DNA from 3 places in the Pelosinus sp. UFO1 genome. Region 2 is predicted to be linked to each of the others. Evidence: predicted binding sites of a transcription regulator. Region 2 holds the regulator's gene; each other region holds the start of a gene.

Evidence for each region. Region 2 encodes HrcA, which represses chaperone genes, less so after heat shock. Its sites were predicted from a motif close to TGTTAGCACTCNNNNNNNNNGAGTGCTAACA; they were not measured.
Region 1: a site for HrcA is predicted at 3,564-3,594, ahead of htpG (molecular chaperone HtpG). Genes of this name have one in related genera too.
Region 3: a site for HrcA is predicted at 2,986-3,016, ahead of groES (co-chaperone GroES). Genes of this name have one in related genera too.

What each region holds. Positions count from the first base shown of each region.
Region 1 is NZ_CP008852.1:1,296,849-1,302,495, reverse strand. Features, by position in the region: gene UFO1_RS05800 (FeoB small GTPase domain-containing protein) at 1-509, shown strand, start outside; gene UFO1_RS05795 (nucleoside recognition domain-containing protein) at 506-1,909, shown strand; gene UFO1_RS05790 (pyridoxamine 5'-phosphate oxidase family protein) at 2,307-2,702, opposite strand; gene UFO1_RS05785 (hypothetical protein) at 3,002-3,310, shown strand; gene htpG (molecular chaperone HtpG) at 3,643-5,604, shown strand.
Region 2 is NZ_CP008852.1:2,835,729-2,841,375, reverse strand. Features, by position in the region: gene lepA (translation elongation factor 4) at 1-937, shown strand, start outside; gene hemW (radical SAM family heme chaperone HemW) at 954-2,090, shown strand; gene hrcA (heat-inducible transcriptional repressor HrcA) at 2,194-3,222, shown strand; gene UFO1_RS13515 (TCP-1/cpn60 chaperonin family protein) at 3,313-4,881, shown strand; gene grpE (nucleotide exchange factor GrpE) at 4,909-5,469, shown strand; gene dnaK (molecular chaperone DnaK) at 5,533-5,647, shown strand, end outside.
Region 3 is NZ_CP008852.1:1,430,405-1,436,051, reverse strand. Features, by position in the region: gene pdaB (polysaccharide deacetylase family sporulation protein PdaB) at 54-794, opposite strand; gene groL (chaperonin GroEL) at 985-2,631, opposite strand; gene groES (co-chaperone GroES) at 2,660-2,944, opposite strand; gene UFO1_RS06420 (ANTAR domain-containing response regulator) at 3,118-3,699, opposite strand; gene UFO1_RS06415 (histidine kinase N-terminal domain-containing protein) at 3,702-5,123, opposite strand; gene tsaD (tRNA (adenosine(37)-N6)-threonylcarbamoyltransferase complex transferase subunit TsaD) at 5,245-5,647, opposite strand, start outside.

The DNA of each region.
Region 1 (5,647 bases), 1.5 Mb from region 2:
CTGTCGAAGAGCAAGTAGCCAGAGACTTTATTTGTTTTGGCAAACCCGATGCTACACTAGTAGTACTTGATGCCACTTGTCTCGAACGCAATCTCAATTTAGCTTTGCAAGTCATGGAGATAACGTCTAAAGTGATTGTTTGTGTCAATTTGATGGATGAAGCGACAAAAAAAAATATACAAATCAATATTCCTGCCTTACAAAAAGAATTGGGCGTGCCAGTTATCGCCACTGCCGCCCGAAATGGAGTAGGCCTTGACGAACTACGTCAAGGGTTATATGAAATGTCTATAGGCTCGTGCATAGGAACCCCTAGACAAATTAAGTATTCTCCGGAAGTAGAAAATGCAATCCAACAACTCCTACCTAATATTGCAAGAGTAATAGGCCCTAATTTAAATTCTCGATGGGTAGCACTACGCCTGCTAGATGGTGATCAGGCTTTTATAAAAAGTATTACAAGCTACTTAGGTTTGAGTTTGACATATTTACAGGAGGCCGCAGTATGAATGCTACAATTAAACCTATGATGACTTTAGAAGAAATATGCATTGAAGCGGAAAAAATCCGTCTCAATCATGAAAATTTAGGCGATCAAATTGTTTCTGACATTTATGCCAACGCCGAGGCGATAGCTAGGCCGGCGATTACAAAACAAATTTCTGAAAATCGCAGTTGGGATAGTAAGCTAGACGATATTCTAACCTCACGACTATTCGGGTATCCAATTATGCTGCTATTACTTAGTACCATCTTTTGGATCACAATAACCGGAGCAAATGTTCCTTCAGAGATAATTGGAGATGCGCTTTTTGCTTTTCAAGATCAATTATTAGTATGGTTTGAAATCGCTGGAGCACCAAATTGGTTAACTGGTGTGCTCGTCCTTGGTATGTATCGAGGGCTAGCTTGGGTTGTAGCTGTTATGTTGCCGCCTATGGCGATATTTTTCCCATTATTCACCCTCTTAGAGGATCTTGGTTACTTACCAAGAGTAGCTTTTAATTTAGATAATCTATTTAAAAAGTGTCATGCCTGCGGTAAACAAATTCTCACTATGTGTATGGGCTTCGGCTGTAACGCCGCTGGAGTGATCTCCTGTCGTATTATCGACTCTCCAAGAGAACGTCTGATTGCCGTTTTAACTAATAATTTTGTGCCATGCAATGGACGCTTTCCCACGCTAATCGCCATTGCTACTATCTTTATGGGCGGCATGTTTATTTCAGAGCTAGAAACTGTAGTGGCTTCTCTCGTAGTTACGTGCTTGGTTATGCTTGGAGTTTTAGTAACTTTTGCCGTATCTTGGGCATTATCCCACACTATATTAAAAGGGGAAGCGTCTTCTTTAGTCTTAGAGCTCCCGCCCTATCGCAAACCCCAATTCGGTCCTATCTTTTATCGTTCTCTCATCGACCGCACTGTCTTTGTCTTAAAACGAGCCATCATAATGGCAGCCCCAGCAGGTGCCATCACCTGGCTGCTGGCAAATATCTACATAGGAGAATTAAGTATTATTGGTCACTTGGCGGCTTGGCTGCAGCCTCTCGGTTATGCCATTGGCCTTGATGGTTTTATCCTCTTAGCTTTTATCCTGGGCCTGCCTGCGAATGAAATTGTTATGCCAATCCTTTTAATGTGTTATTTATCCTCAGGTCAGATGATGGAGTTTGAAAGTCTTGAGGAACTGCGAAATATTCTGATCCATAATAATTGGACTTGGCTAACGGCCGTTTGTACTATGCTGTTTTGCCTATTACATTGGCCTTGCACTACTGCCCTTCTATCTGCTTACAAAGAAACGGGTAGTAAAAAATGGACCTTTCTGACTTTCATAATTCCCACTACAGTTGCATTTTTGGTATGCTTTTTAGTAGCCCAGACAGCACGACTACTTAACCTAGTATAATCGAAGATCAGCCCTAACTACGCAAATAACAAATGTTAGCAAGTAGGGCTGATCTTTTTTCTATTCTATAGAATTCAAATTGATCTTAAAATTTTTCAACCGCCAGCCTTCCAAAATCCTGATCCGGGTTCTAATATGCAATAAGTCCTTAATTGCAATATAAGAGGTGGCTATATAGCCACCTTTTGTTATTTTAGCATTTTTCTTTATTTTGCTTCTTATTTTCTTTATTAAAAATTTCTTTTGCAAATTCAACGTTCTTATTTTCTTTTCTATTTTGTTCTTGTTTGCATTTCTGTTCTTTCATATTTATCACCTCCAATAGTATTATTGCCATAACTTTAATTAAAATAAGAGGTAAAATAGACCTCAATTGCTATAATTCAATAACAATTGCTTAAAAGTTGATCGTTTCAGAAATACCCGTCCTATTGTAAAATTTGGCCTCTGCATTTTCAATATAAAACACTTCAAAATTTGGATCATCAACACTATACATGCTACTCAGAAAAGGGGCAGAGTCCAATGCGGCTTGTTTCGTTTCCTTATTTGTATCAAAAACAGCTTTCCCTCTTAGACGTAACCATTCCCCTGTTTTTGAAGTTGTAGACACTTCAAATTGAGGATTTGCTTTTAGCTGCTTGTATACATTTTTTTGATTGCTAGTACAAAAATACATCTTATCTTTATAGTTCATAACAAATCCGAAGGGCCGTACTCTTGGGGCATCACCATCAACCGTGGCAAGGTAGAATGTTGTGTTGTCAGTTAGAAATTGAATCACTTTATTCATAAAATCGACTCCTTTATTTACATCTGATTGTTCGGAAAAACTACAATATTTACACTTAGTATGTACAAAAAAATTATCAGCATTACATTAATCCTTGGAATGATTTTATTTTTAAGCCTAGAATTTTTCTCATTCTTATCAAATTACCACCCATACCGTGTGGAGTGAGAACAGAGAATGTACTTTTAACAAAAACCCTGGCTTTATCCTTACGGTTTGATACTCTTAAAATATGGATATAATACAAATGAATACGAAGGTTGAAGGCGCCAAACAAAACTAAGATAGGGGGAACTACTATGACCCAAACCAATTCTGTTGTATGTCCCGTTTGTAATAGTGACCATCTTATATTAAAATACCAAGCTACCTATGAATATTCATATGTCATAGATTCCAATGCACCCGGAATTAATAATACGGAAGAACTTCTTCCCCACTTATATGATAATCGAGAGCAAAAGGATACTAAGCAATTTATAGAATGCAGTTCATGCAGAACAAGTTATCCTTGTTATTTCGATAAGTGGACTGAACGAATTAATACTGAAACAATTCAAAAGGCTATCCAATCAGCCTTCCATGCAAAACAACATCTCTCAACGTAGTTCATGATTTCTTTCCGATATCTGCCCCAAGCTCATACTATCATTTATAAATATGTGGGCCGTTGTAGCACCAAGCTACAGCGGCCCACATATTTTCTCTTATTTATATTGGAATGAGACATTCATTTAAAAACGAAAGATAATATAATTTCGCTAGTAAATTGAATAAAAGCGGTAAAAAAATGTTATTATTGCGTAAATTTGGATGGTTAATATCTTGATTTCAAATAACAATCAAGGTATTATATAAGAAAGTTAGCACTCGCATATTGAGAGTGCTAACAAAGAAGTAATCTATAAATTAATTACATAATAAAAAGGAGACTTCCTACATGAGCCAAGCAGCAAAAACGAAACAAACTATGGAATTTCAAGCGGAAACTAAGCAATTATTAGATTTGATGATTCACTCTATTTATACAAATAAGGAAATCTTTTTAAGAGAACTTATCTCTAACGCCTCCGATGCTATCGATAAAATTCGTTTCGAGTCTTTAACAAATCATGATTTACTCGAAGGAGACTCCAATTTTGAAATTTTCATTGTTCCCGATGAAGCCACTCATACCCTAAGCATATCGGATAATGGTATTGGTATGACCTATGATGAAGTCGTCGAAAATATTGGGACCATTGCCAAATCAGGAACTAAATCCTTCTTGCAGAAATTAAAAGAGAAGGAAACAGCTACTGACAATGAATTAATCGGCCAATTTGGCGTAGGTTTTTACTCTGCCTTTATGGTTTCCGATAAAGTAACCCTAATCACTCGTGCCCCTGGACAAGCAAAAGGTGTCAAATGGCAGTCTAGCGGAGATGGAACCTATACGATTGAAGAAGTGGATAAGGAAAAACGGGGTACTACCATTAGTATCACCCTTAATGAAGAGTTTCGTTCTGCAGGCGGCTCTAAAGACAATTTTCTAAACCGTCATACCATCGAAGAATTAATAAAAAAATATTCGGATTACATCCGTTACCCAATTAAAATGAACTTCATTAAAGAAGAAAAACCAAAAGATGAAGATGGCAAGGTAATCGAAGATGCGCCAGCAACCCAAACAGTAGAGATTCGTACCTTAAACTCAATGACTCCTTTATGGACTCGTAATAAGAACGAAATCTCGGCAGAAGAATATCATACCTTTTACAAAAATCTCTTTCATGACTGGGAAGATCCACTAGAACTTATTCATTCCAAAGCAGAAGGAACAGTAGAGTACACAAGCTTACTCTTTATCCCTTCCCGTGCGCCTTTTGATTTGTACACTCAAAAAACTACTTCTGGAATTCGCCTCTATTCAAAACAAGTCTTCATCATGGACAACTGCCAAGATCTACTCCCAGAATATTTGCGTTTCGTTAAAGGCTTAGTGGATTCCTCCGACTTCTCCCTTAACATCTCTAGGGAGCTGTTGCAACACAGTAAGCAATTAAAGCTAATTGGCAAAAATCTAGAGAAAAGCGTATTAAAAACTTTAGAAAATTTACTCTCCAAAGATCGTCCTAAATACGAAACCTTCTGGAAGGAATTTGGTAAGGCTATTAAAGTGGGAGCTTACACGGATTTCCAAAGCCGCGATAAATTAAAAGATTTATTACTCTTCGCTTCTTCCCACGCAACTGAAGAGTTGACTACTTTGGATGACTATACGAAGCGTATAGCGGAAAACCAAAAAGTCATTTATTATGCGACAGGTAAAGATCGAGCTTCCGTAGAACGCTTACCACAAATGGAACTGCTGAAAGAAAAAGGGATTGAAGTTCTCTACCTATATGATCAGGTTGATGAATTTACAATCGATGCTTTACAAGAGTATAAAGAGAAAAAGTTCCAGTCCATTAGCCGCGGGGAATTAAACTTGGATGATATCGACTCTCCTGAAGCTAAAAAAGATACGGAAGCTATATTAAAAGAAAATGAGTCTCTAATTAAGGCCATCAAAGAACAATTGAAAGGCAAGATAGCGGATGTGAAGATTAGTAATCGTCTGAAATCCAGTGCTGTCTGCTTGGTTAGTGATGATAATGGCATTAGTCTTTCCATGGAGCAAATCTTGTCAGAAATGAATAATACCATGTACAAAGCTAGCAGAATTCTAGAATTAAATCCAAATCACGATGTGTTCCATGTCTTAAAGGATTTACATGAAGCTACTCCTGATTCAGAAGCCTTCAAAGACTATTGCGACCTATTGTATGTGCAGGCAATGTTAATTGAAGGTCTACTCCCAGAAGACCCTATCAGCTTTGCAAATAAAGTATCCAACTTAATGGCGCGAAAAGGGAATTAGGTCCTGCTGGTACATAAAAAAACTTGAACCATATCTGTTATGG
Region 2 (5,647 bases):
ACCAGGTTACCGTAAGGTTACTCCTATGGTCTATTGTGGTTTGTATCCAGTAGATAGTTCTGAATATGATCTGCTTCGCGATGCTTTGGAAAAATTAAAGCTGAATGACGCATCACTGGTATTTGAACCTGAGACTTCTAGCGCTTTAGGGTTTGGTTTCCGTTGCGGATTCTTAGGACTTTTACATATGGAAGTCATACAGGAACGCTTGGAGAGGGAATATAGTATTACCCTGATTACGACAGCACCTAGTGTTATCTACAAAGTGTTCAAGACAGATGGGGAAATTTTCGAAATTGAAAACCCTTCCAAATTACCAACTCCTCAAGAAATTGAACATATTGAAGAACCTTATGTTAAAGCTATGGTGATTGTCCCGAATGACTATGTAGGTGTAGTTATGGAGTTGTCCCAAGAAAAACGTGGCGAATTCAAGGATATGAAATATCTAGATACGACTAGGGTCATGCTCACCTATCATTTACCTTTGAGTGAGATTATTTATGATTATTTTGATCGTTTAAAATCAGCTACTCGCGGGTATGCCTCTTTAGACTATGAATTAATTGGTTATCGGCAATCCCTACTTGTCAAACTTGATATCTTGCTCAATAGTGAACCTGTTGATGCATTGTCCATCATTGTACACCGAGATAAGGCAACCTATCGAGGACGTATATTGGTAGAAAAATTAAGAGGAATTATTCCCAGACAAATGTTTGAAATTCCAATTCAAGCAGCTATTGGCAATAAGGTAATTGCGCGGGAAACTGTAAGAGCAATGCGTAAGGATGTATTGGCAAAATGTTATGGTGGCGATATTAGCCGTAAACGAAAATTATTGGAAAAACAAAAAGAAGGTAAAAAGCGCATGAAACAGGTAGGTAGTGTGGAAGTGCCGCAAGAAGCCTTTATGGCCATATTAAAGATTGATTAAAAAGGTGATTAGGATAATGAAAATGGGTCTATATATTCACATTCCTTTTTGTCAGCAAAAGTGTTTATACTGTGATTTTCCATCCGAGGCCAATTTGACCCATTTATATCTGCCCTATGTTGCCGCCTTATGTCAGGAAATTTCTGGCAAGGGCGGTGTTTTATCTGGGGATGTTATTGATACAATATATATTGGTGGTGGAACTCCTACCGTATTAGCAACGGATTCCTTGCGGGAGATATTAGAATGTGTACACAATTCCTTTGTTATTGATAAAAACGCTGAAATTAGTATAGAAGCGAATCCTGGTACAGTCGATCAAAACAAACTACGGGCTTTAAAGGCAAGTGGTGTGAATCGAATTAGTTTTGGTGTACAAACCTTTTCTGATAAACTACTGCAGTCAATTGGTAGAATACATTGTGGGCAAGAGGCAATGCAAGCGATACAAGTAGCACAAAGTACAGGGTTTGAAAATATTAATATTGACTTAATGTATGGATTACCAGGACAATCTCTTTTGGACTTAGAGGCTAGTGTGCGGCAAGCAATTAAGCTTAATGTTACCCATATATCGGCTTATGGATTGAAGGTAGAAGAGGGGACACCTTTTCAGGCAATGCAAAAGCAAGGAAAACTTATGCTGCCAGATGAAGAAATTGATGAGGAAATGTATCAATATACAACGGAGTTTTTGCCTAGAAATGGATTTATGAGGTATGAAATATCGAACTTTGCGAAAGTTGGCTTTGAGTGCCGTCATAATTTAAAATATTGGCAATATCAGCCTTATGTGGGGGTAGGTGCAGCTGCTCATTCTTTTTTGCACAAAGAGCGGATTTCTAATATAAGTGATGTATCTCAATATATAACATGTCTTTCAATGGGGAAATCGCCAATTAAAGACCGAGAGACACCAGCTATAGAAGTGGCTATGGCTGAATATGTATTTTTAGCTTTGCGTACAGTACAAGGTTTATCGATGAATGAGTTTAACAAATATTTTCCGTATAATTTTATGGAACAATACCAAGATGTCCTTGAAAAACTAACAAGACAAAAGTTGATTGTAGTAGAAGAAAATCAAATATATTTAACAACAATAGGTATGAAGTATGGCAACGTAGTATTTCGTGCATTTTTACCTGCGTAAAACTGATTATTATATCTTGACAATCGAGCGTAGGAGTGGTATTTTTTTAATAGGCGTTAGCACTCTACAGTGTAGAGTGCTAACAATAGGAGGTGGAACTTGTATGTTAGATAAGAGAAAACGTAGTATTCTCCAAGCGATTGTTGATGACTATATTTCCACCGCAGAGCCTATTGGTTCACGCACGATTGCTAGAAAGCATGATTTGGGTGTTAGCCCAGCAACCATTCGTAATGAAATGGCTGATCTTGAACTATTAGGTTATATTGAACAACTCCATACTTCATCAGGACGAATTCCTTCTGCTAAAGGTTATCGTTTTTATGTAGATTCTTTATTAGAGCCAACTCAGATGTCAGATAAAGAAATCACATTAATAAAAAACTGGTATCAGGAAAAAACTCGTCACGTTGAGGAAGTTTTTCAGGAAACTGCGAAAATCTTATCGAAAATTACTAGTAACATTTCGTTAGTGTTGGTGCCTCAGGTATCACAGTGTGCCTTTAAATACCTAAAGTTCCTGCCATTTGATGATTGTCGTGCTATTTTAGTAGTTGTAACTGACACAGGCTTTGTCGAGAATAAGGTAATCGATATACCCAAAGGTCTTTCTTTTAATGATTTACAACGTATTGCAGAACATATCAATCGACGTTTATCTGGTTTGTCTTTTGACAACATTGAAGCGTCTATTTTGAGAGATATCCAAAATGATATGTTAGTAGACGTGGATTTATTTGAAACTGCCATGGGGATCTTAAAAAGGGCTTTAGTGGTGGAAAAAAACGAAAGGTTGTATCTTGGTGGTACGACGCAATTGTTAAGCCAGCCCGAATTTAAGAACATCGACAAAGTAAAATCATTTCTGGATATGTTAGAAGAAGAACAACTCTTATCGAATATCTTGCAGAATCAAAAAAATGATGGTGTTATTGTTACGATTGGTGATGAAAATAAATATAGTGGCATTCAAGACTGCAGCATGGTGCAGGCTACCTATCGTATTGATGGGCAGGTAGTTGGGACTGTAGCTGTATTAGGTCCAACAAGAATGGATTATGGTAAAGTGATGTCAGTGTTGGAGTTTATGCATAACCATTTAGGTGAAGTACTGAAAAAATATAAAGTGTAAAACGATAGAGTTAGAATAACTTTTCACCATAATAAGGTATTGCTAACTCTATCATACATATAATATAACTGTAATTGGGAGGAACCAGGAATGAAGCTAAATAAAGCTGGCAATGGTTCTGAAGCGGATGAACGGCTGGCAGCACTTATGACAAATGCCAATGCGATTCGTGTTGTAACGGCAGCTGTTGAGGGAACAATTGGCCCTAAGGGGCTCGATACTATGCTGCTTGGTTCTTTTGGTGAAGTGATTATTACAAATGATGGTGTTACCATTCTAGAAAAAATGGATGTAGATCATCCTGCCGCTAAGATGCTGATTAATATAGCTAGAGCCCAGCAAGCTGAAGTAGGAGATGGTACAACGACGGCTACGATTATGGCTGGTGGCTTGGTGGGAGAAGGGGTAAACCAAGTAGTAAGAGGTGTACCTATTGCCCGAGTTATTGAAGGTATTAAGTACGGTATTGCTCTAGCATTAGAAGGAATAAAACAACGGGCCCATCAAATTCATGACTTACATGATCCTGTGTTACTTAATATTGCCATGATTGCTGGGCGTGAATATAAAGATATTGCTGAACTAGTGATTCGAGCTGCAGGCCTTATAGGAATTGAAAAATTATGCGAAAATAATTTTAAATTAGCAGACATTATCCTATCTCAAGAAGGTGCTGAGAACGAAGTATTCATGGGTGTTATTATTGATAAGAAACGAATGACTACAGAGATGCCCCTAGAAGTAAGTCAGGCAAAAGTGTTAGTTATTGATGATGCTTTAGAACCTGAAGAAATAGGGGATGAAGCCCTGCGTACCGAATCTGGTTTTAAACGTTATCTTGAGCTGCAAAATGAATTTAAAAATAATATACATAAAATTGTGGAGCTTGGCGTTAAGGTCGTTTTGGTAGACAGAGGTGTTCATGATATTGCTGAGGAAATACTTACAGATTCTGGCGTTTTGGTGATTCAGCGAGTGGCTGCGGAGGAATTACGACGTGCCGCTGAACATGTAGGGGCCCGAATGATAAAACGCACAGGTCTTAAAAAAGAGTGTACCGATATCGCTGGTTATTTAGGCGTAGCAGCAAGGGTATATGAGGATGAAAAGTTAAAACATATTCGTATTTTAGGTGGCGCTGGTAAGCCAATGGCGACAATTTTGGTAGGTGCTGCAACAGAAGAAGTTGTAGGAGAGAGACAACGTATTGCCAAAGATGCAGCTTCTAGTGTGCAAGCTGCCATTAAAGGTGGTTATGTTCCTGGTGGTGGCTCCATTGAGGTTGCCATTAGCCGTGAGATCAATGCCTCACGGGAGGCAGTAAAAGGTATGGCGGCATATGGCGTTGATTGTGTCACCCAAGCTTTACGTAGGCCCTTAGCACAAATCGTAGAAAATGCTGGTTACAACCCGCTAGAAAAAGTAGAAGAGGTTATTGCCGCCCATGCAAAGCAGAAAAAAGACTCCTTGGGTATAGATTGTGATACTGGGGAAATCATTAATATGCTGGACATTGGAGTCGTGGATCCAGCAACTGTGAAACTACATGCAGTTAAAGCAGCTGGTGAAGTGGCAGTAGCTATTTTGCGTATAGATACGATTATTAAGAAAAAAGAAGAGAACAGCAGCAAAACAGCTAATCTTGGTGGCAAAAATTAAAATAAACAATGGAATTTTATATATGGGGTGATATATTTGAGTGAAACAAAAGAAAAGTTAGAACAGGAAATTGAAGATAACGCTACAACATCGGAACCGACGGTAGAAGTGATAGAAGAAGCCGATGGCACTTCATTAGAGGCAGAACTTCTTGGTAAAGATCGCCTTTTAGAAGAAGCCAATGATCGTTATAAGCGATTACAGGCTGATTTTGATAATTTTCGGCGACGGACTCGTCAAGAAAAGGAAGAGTTATCAAATATTGTGGCGCAGAATGTTATCTTAGAGTTGTTGCCAGTGCTTGATAACTTTGAACGTGCCTTAGGCAGTGTTGCTACTCAGGATGCGGATAAGATGCTTTCTGGAGTAGAGATGATTTATCGTCAATTGGCACAAGTCTTAGAAAAAAGTGGCTTGACAACAGTAGAGGCAGTTGGTAAGGGTTTTGATCCTCAGCAGCATGAAGCTGTTATGAGAGTAGAGGATGCTGAACAACCAGATGGTACTATTGTCGAAGAATTGCAAAAGGGCTACGCTGTACGAGGTAAAGTAATAAGACCTAGTATGGTAAAAGTAGTAAGTAATTAGAAGTTACTTAATAGAAACTTCATTTAAAAAATAAATTTTACATATTTCAAGGAGGAATACACAATGGCAAAAGTAATTGGTATAGATCTTGGTACAACAAATTCATGTGTAGCAGTAATGGAAGGTGGAGAACCTGTTGTTATTGCAAATGCTGAAGGAAATAGAATTACCCCTTCTG
Region 3 (5,647 bases), 1.4 Mb from region 2:
TACCGTTTCCCTGCCCAATCAGAAAAAAAATAAGACTGCTATAAAGCAATCTTTTAATGCCTAAGTATCCCATTTTGTGCGTGTTGACTTAACAGTTGGCCCACAGTGACAATTTCATAACCTTCGGCCTTTATTTTATCTAACAAAATAGGTAATGCTTCCGCTGTCTGAACTGGAGTATCAGATGCGTGCATAAGAATAATCCCTCCAGGTTTCAAACGCTTCATAACCCTTTCGATAATAACATCGCGACCAGGATTCTTCCAGTCCAAAGAATCAATATTCCATATAATGGTTTTATATCCTAATTCATCTGTTACTTTTAAAGATTGTTGACTATAATGACCATTTGGTGGACGAATTAACGTAGCATCTACACCAGTCACTTCTTTTATCAGTTCATGTGATTTTTCAATATCTTCCTTAACCCATTCTCTTGTTCTATCACCATAATTTTCATGGCGATAACCATGACTTGCGATTTCATGTCCATCTGTCACCATACGTTTTGCCACATCTGGATACTTCTTAGCCCAAGGCCCCATAATAAAAAATGTTACTTTCGTATCATGCTGTTTTAATGTATCCAATATTGAGGGGGTAAACTTATTGCCCCAAGAATGATCAAAGGTTAATGCTACCACTTTACGTTCAGTCCGAGTACCAGCAATCGCCATAGGTCCTGATGCAATAAGTTCCGCCACTTGAATATAAACCGCACTAATCGCAAAAAGTCCTATCATCCCATAAAATAAATGTCTACGATTAAATAAACGTCTTAGATTTAAAACCATATCCGTCCCCCTTCCGCCGCTACAATAGTATGTATGCAGGAAAAGGAGAATTTATGAAGATAAAATAAAAAAGAAGTTGCGCGCAAGTTTCTAACTTGCGCGCAACTTCTACATTTATGTTAGCAAAATGTTAGCATTCGATGTACATCAGCGGACAAACCCGTTCCTGCAAAGGGGTTTGAGGCTTATATTACATCATTCCGCCCATGCCGCCCATGCCACCCATGCCGCCCATGCCGCCCATAGCAGCAGCAGCGCCACCGTCTTTTTCAGGCTTGTCAGCGACTAAAGTTTCAGTAGTTAATACCATAGCTGCAATGCTGGCTGCGTTTTGCAGTGCAGAGCGAGTTACTTTTGCTGGATCAACAATACCTGCAGCAATCATATCAACATATTGCTCAGTTAATGCATTGAAGCCCATGCCTTTACCAGCTTTCTTCACGTTTGCAACAACGATGGAACCTTCAAGACCTGCATTGTTAGCGATTTGACGTACTGGTTCTTCAATAGCACGTCTTACAATATCAACACCAGTCTTTTCATCACCAGTTGCTTGAATACTATCAAGAGCAGAAATTATGTCAATGAAAGTAGTACCACCACCAGCGACAATACCTTCCTCAACAGCAGCGCGAGTTGCGTTCAAAGCATCTTCGATACGGTATTTCTTTTCTTTCAGTTCTACTTCTGTAGCAGCACCTACTTGAATGACAGCTACGCCGCCAGATAATTTAGCAAGACGTTCTTGTAATTTTTCTTTATCGAAATCTGAAGTGCTATCTTCGATTTGTGTTTTGATTTGACTAACACGAGCTTTAATTTGAGTTACATCGCCAGCACCATCAATGATCGTAGTTTCTTCTTTAGAAATACGTACTTGACGCGCACGACCAAGATCAACAAGCTCAACAGTATCAAGCTTACGACCAATTTCTTCTGTAACAACAGTACCACCAGTTAAAGCAGCAATATCTTCTAACATAGCTTTACGACGATCACCAAAACCAGGAGCTTTTACAGCTACGGCTTTAAATGTACCACGTAATTTATTCACAACCAAGGTTGCTAATGCTTCGCCTTCGATATCTTCAGCAAGGATCAAAAGTTCCCGGCCTTGTTGTACTACTTTTTCCAAAGTAGGAAGTAAGTCTGCAATAGCACCAATTTTACGATCTGTAATCAAAATATAAGGATCATTTAAGACCGCTTCCATTTTGTCAGTATCAGTTACCATGTATGGGGAAATGTAGCCACGATCAAATTGCATACCTTCAACTACATCAAGGTTAGTTCCCATACCTTTGGATTCTTCAACAGTGATAACACCGTCTTTACCTACTTTTTCCATAGCTTCTGCAATTAAGTTACCAATTTCTTCATCAGCTGCAGAAATAGAAGCAACCTGAGCAATAGCATCTTTGGTTTCCACTTTTTTAGAAGATTTTTTAATTTCTTCTACTAAAGTTTTTACTGCTTTTTCGATACCCTTTTTAATAATCATAGGGTTTGCACCTGCTGCTACATTGCGCATACCTTCGCGAATCATAGCTTGTGCCAATAAAGTTGCAGTAGTAGTACCATCGCCTGCGACATCATTCGTTTTGGTAGCAACTTCTTTTACCAGTTGCGCACCCATATTTTCAAACGGATCTTCCAAATCAATATCACGAGCAATTGTTACACCATCGTTTGTAACGGTAGGAGCACCAAATTTTTTGTCAAGAACAACATTACGACCCTTAGGTCCTAGTGTTACTTTTACTGCATTTGCCAGAGCATTAACGCCTCTTTCTAGCGCGCGACGTGCATCTTCATCAAATAAAATTTGCTTTGCCATTCTATGTAATCCCCCTAATTAATTTTTATTATTGTACAACTGCTAAAATATCTCTTTCGCTTACAATCAGATATTCTTGTCCTTCGAATTTCACTTCTGTACCAGCGTACTTGGAGAATATAATTCTATCGCCAACTTTTACATCAAGAGCAATACGTTGGCCGTTTTCTAACACTTTACCAGTACCAACCTCGATAATTTCTCCTTCTTGTGGCTTTTCTTTTGCAGTATCCGGTAATACGATACCACTTTTTGTTTTCATTTCACCCTCTAAGACCTTAATGACGACTCTGTCACCCAATGGCTTAATCATTGAAATATCCTCCTTCATGATGTGTATTATAGTAGCAACGTTGTTAGCACTCAATGCTAGCGAGTGCTAATCACATAATTTATGATATAAAATTCAGCAAGAAAAAGCAAGTGTTTTCATGGTAAAAATCAGTATTTTTTTTAAAAAATATAAATTCGCCTACTTTTTCACGCTTAATTTCTCTTAGTTGCTGCTTGCACTATGGATTCAGCCACATCTTTAATTGCTTTGCGTTTACTCATACTATATTGTTGAATGCGCCTATATGCTTCTGTTTCACTCAAGTTATATGCATCCATTAGTATTCCTTTTGCACGATCTAAAATCTTCCTAGTTTCCAGAGACTGTTTTACATTTTCTAGTTCTTGTTCTAATTCGGCAAATTCTTGAAAGCGTGATAAAGCAATTTCCATTGCAGGGAATAAATTAACTTCTTTCACAGGCTTAACTAAATAAGCCAAAACCCCTGAATCTTTGGCTTTTTCCACAATATCTTTTTGGCTAAAGGCTGTAAGTAATAATACCGGTGCAAGTTTTTCGTTAGAAATTATTTTGGCAGCTGTAATACCGTCCATTTCCGGCATCTTAATATCCATGATAACCAAATCAGGTCTATATTGACGAACCAAATCAACGGCCCGTGAACCATCAGAAGCTTCAGCTACTACTGTATGACCCGCCTCTTCTAGAATTTCCTTTAAATCCATTCGAATAATGGATTCATTATCTGCAATTACAATACGCAATGGTTCCATTTTCAAACTCCTCCCTCCACCTTACGGGGAATGGTAATACAAGCATGGGTACCTTGATCTGTATACATTTCAAAACTCCCGCCAACATCGCTTTCAATAAGAGTACGTACAATCTGCAATCCTAAACTATTCGATAATTGTGGATTAAATGTTGGCGGCATGCCAATTCCATTATCATATATTTCAATTTTATACTTGTCTTCCATCGTCGTAATGTCAACCCCAATGATACCTTCATGCCTGCCAATAAAACCATGTTCTATTGAATTTTGAATGAGTTCATTGATGACGAGTGCCAAACTACTAGCTTGTTCAGAAGGGAATACTACTGTTTCCCCATTGAAAATAGTTTGCAGGTTGAAATCGGGTTCTAGCATGTTTTGTATGACTAAATCGAGAATATTTTTTGCGACTTCTGCCACATCAATAAACTCTGCATCTTGCTGTGATAAAAATTCATGAACAACGGATATACTGGAAATACGGTTCACGCTTTCCCTTAAAGCTGCTTTTACTTCCTGTGATTTAGTGCGTCTTGCTTGTAACCTTAACAAACTAGCAATGGTTTGTAAATTGTTTTTTACTCGATGATGTATTTCCTGAATCACTGCAGATTTTATTAGTAACTCTTTTTCTTTCTTTTTTAATTCGGTAACATCTGTCAAAATCATCACTGTGCAGACACTTACCCGGTTAACGACAATAGGAATGGCCCTTTGTACTAAAATCATATTTCCAGCAGTTAATTCAGTCTCACAAGGTTCTTGCACTGTTATAGCCTTCTGGGCTAATCCCATATTGGCCTGACGATCATAAATGCGCCTTCCGACAATACACCCTACAGCTAAAACCTTATAAATACTCTCTGCTGTTGAATTAGCAAAAACAATCTTTCCTTGTTCGTTGATTATCAAAATACCATCACTCGCTGATAAAGATCGATAATACTTACTACTACTTGGTATTTTCACTGTTGACAGTAATAGTTGAGCAGTCTCTACAAGCAATTGATGACCTTCCATATGAGATTCTTCCAAACTGGTTTCAAAACTGATAGCAGCAATTACGTTACCACTTGCATCCCGTACAGGATAGACTTGCATTTCCATCCACATGCCAAGTGCCCATTCACGTTGTCCATGAATTGCTTCGCCTTTAGAAATGCTGCGCCAAATAAGCGGCTCTTCAGAAGCATAAACGGTACTCCCAAGTAAATTCGGCTTGTGTTGTACAAAGCTAGTATTTGGCTTTACCTGGGCAGCAATCACCAGGAAATTTTCATTTCGTGCCTTAGCATATAAGGTAACCTGAGCATGAGCTAGATCACTCGCCAGTCCTAACACTGCACAAATATTGTCTAATACTGCTATTTGCGCAGGAGCTAATGCAGTTATTTTCCGACAAACATCTCCAGCCACTCCCATATATACCTCCATCTATTCTTACTACTGTATGTAAAATACTATAAATACTTATTCCACTTATTCCTTAAAAATTCCTTGTTACTGGCTACGGGCGCTTTCTTTTATGTAATGGAAGCCCTTTCTACCGGTTACCTAATTTTAGAGAAGGCTTTGCATTCAGATGTAAGTCCGCATAATCTCCAACGAGATGTTGATAATAAGCCCGACAAGCAATCATTGCCGCATTATCTGTGCATAAAATAATATCTGGGAAATATAAAGAAAAGCCCGCCTTTTGGCATGCACTTTCCATTTTCGCTTTAAGGCTGCTATTGGCAGCCACTCCTCCAGCCAAGACGATTTGTTTTACACCACAATTCGTTGCCGCCTGTAAACTCTTGCTGATTAATACATCTACTATAGCAGCTTGAAAACTAGCAGCTACATCTGCCGTGTTTATTTCTTCCTCTTTTTGAGCAGCACTATTCAAGTAATTAAGTACTGCTGATTTTAATCCGCTAAAACTAAATTCAAAGCTATCTTTT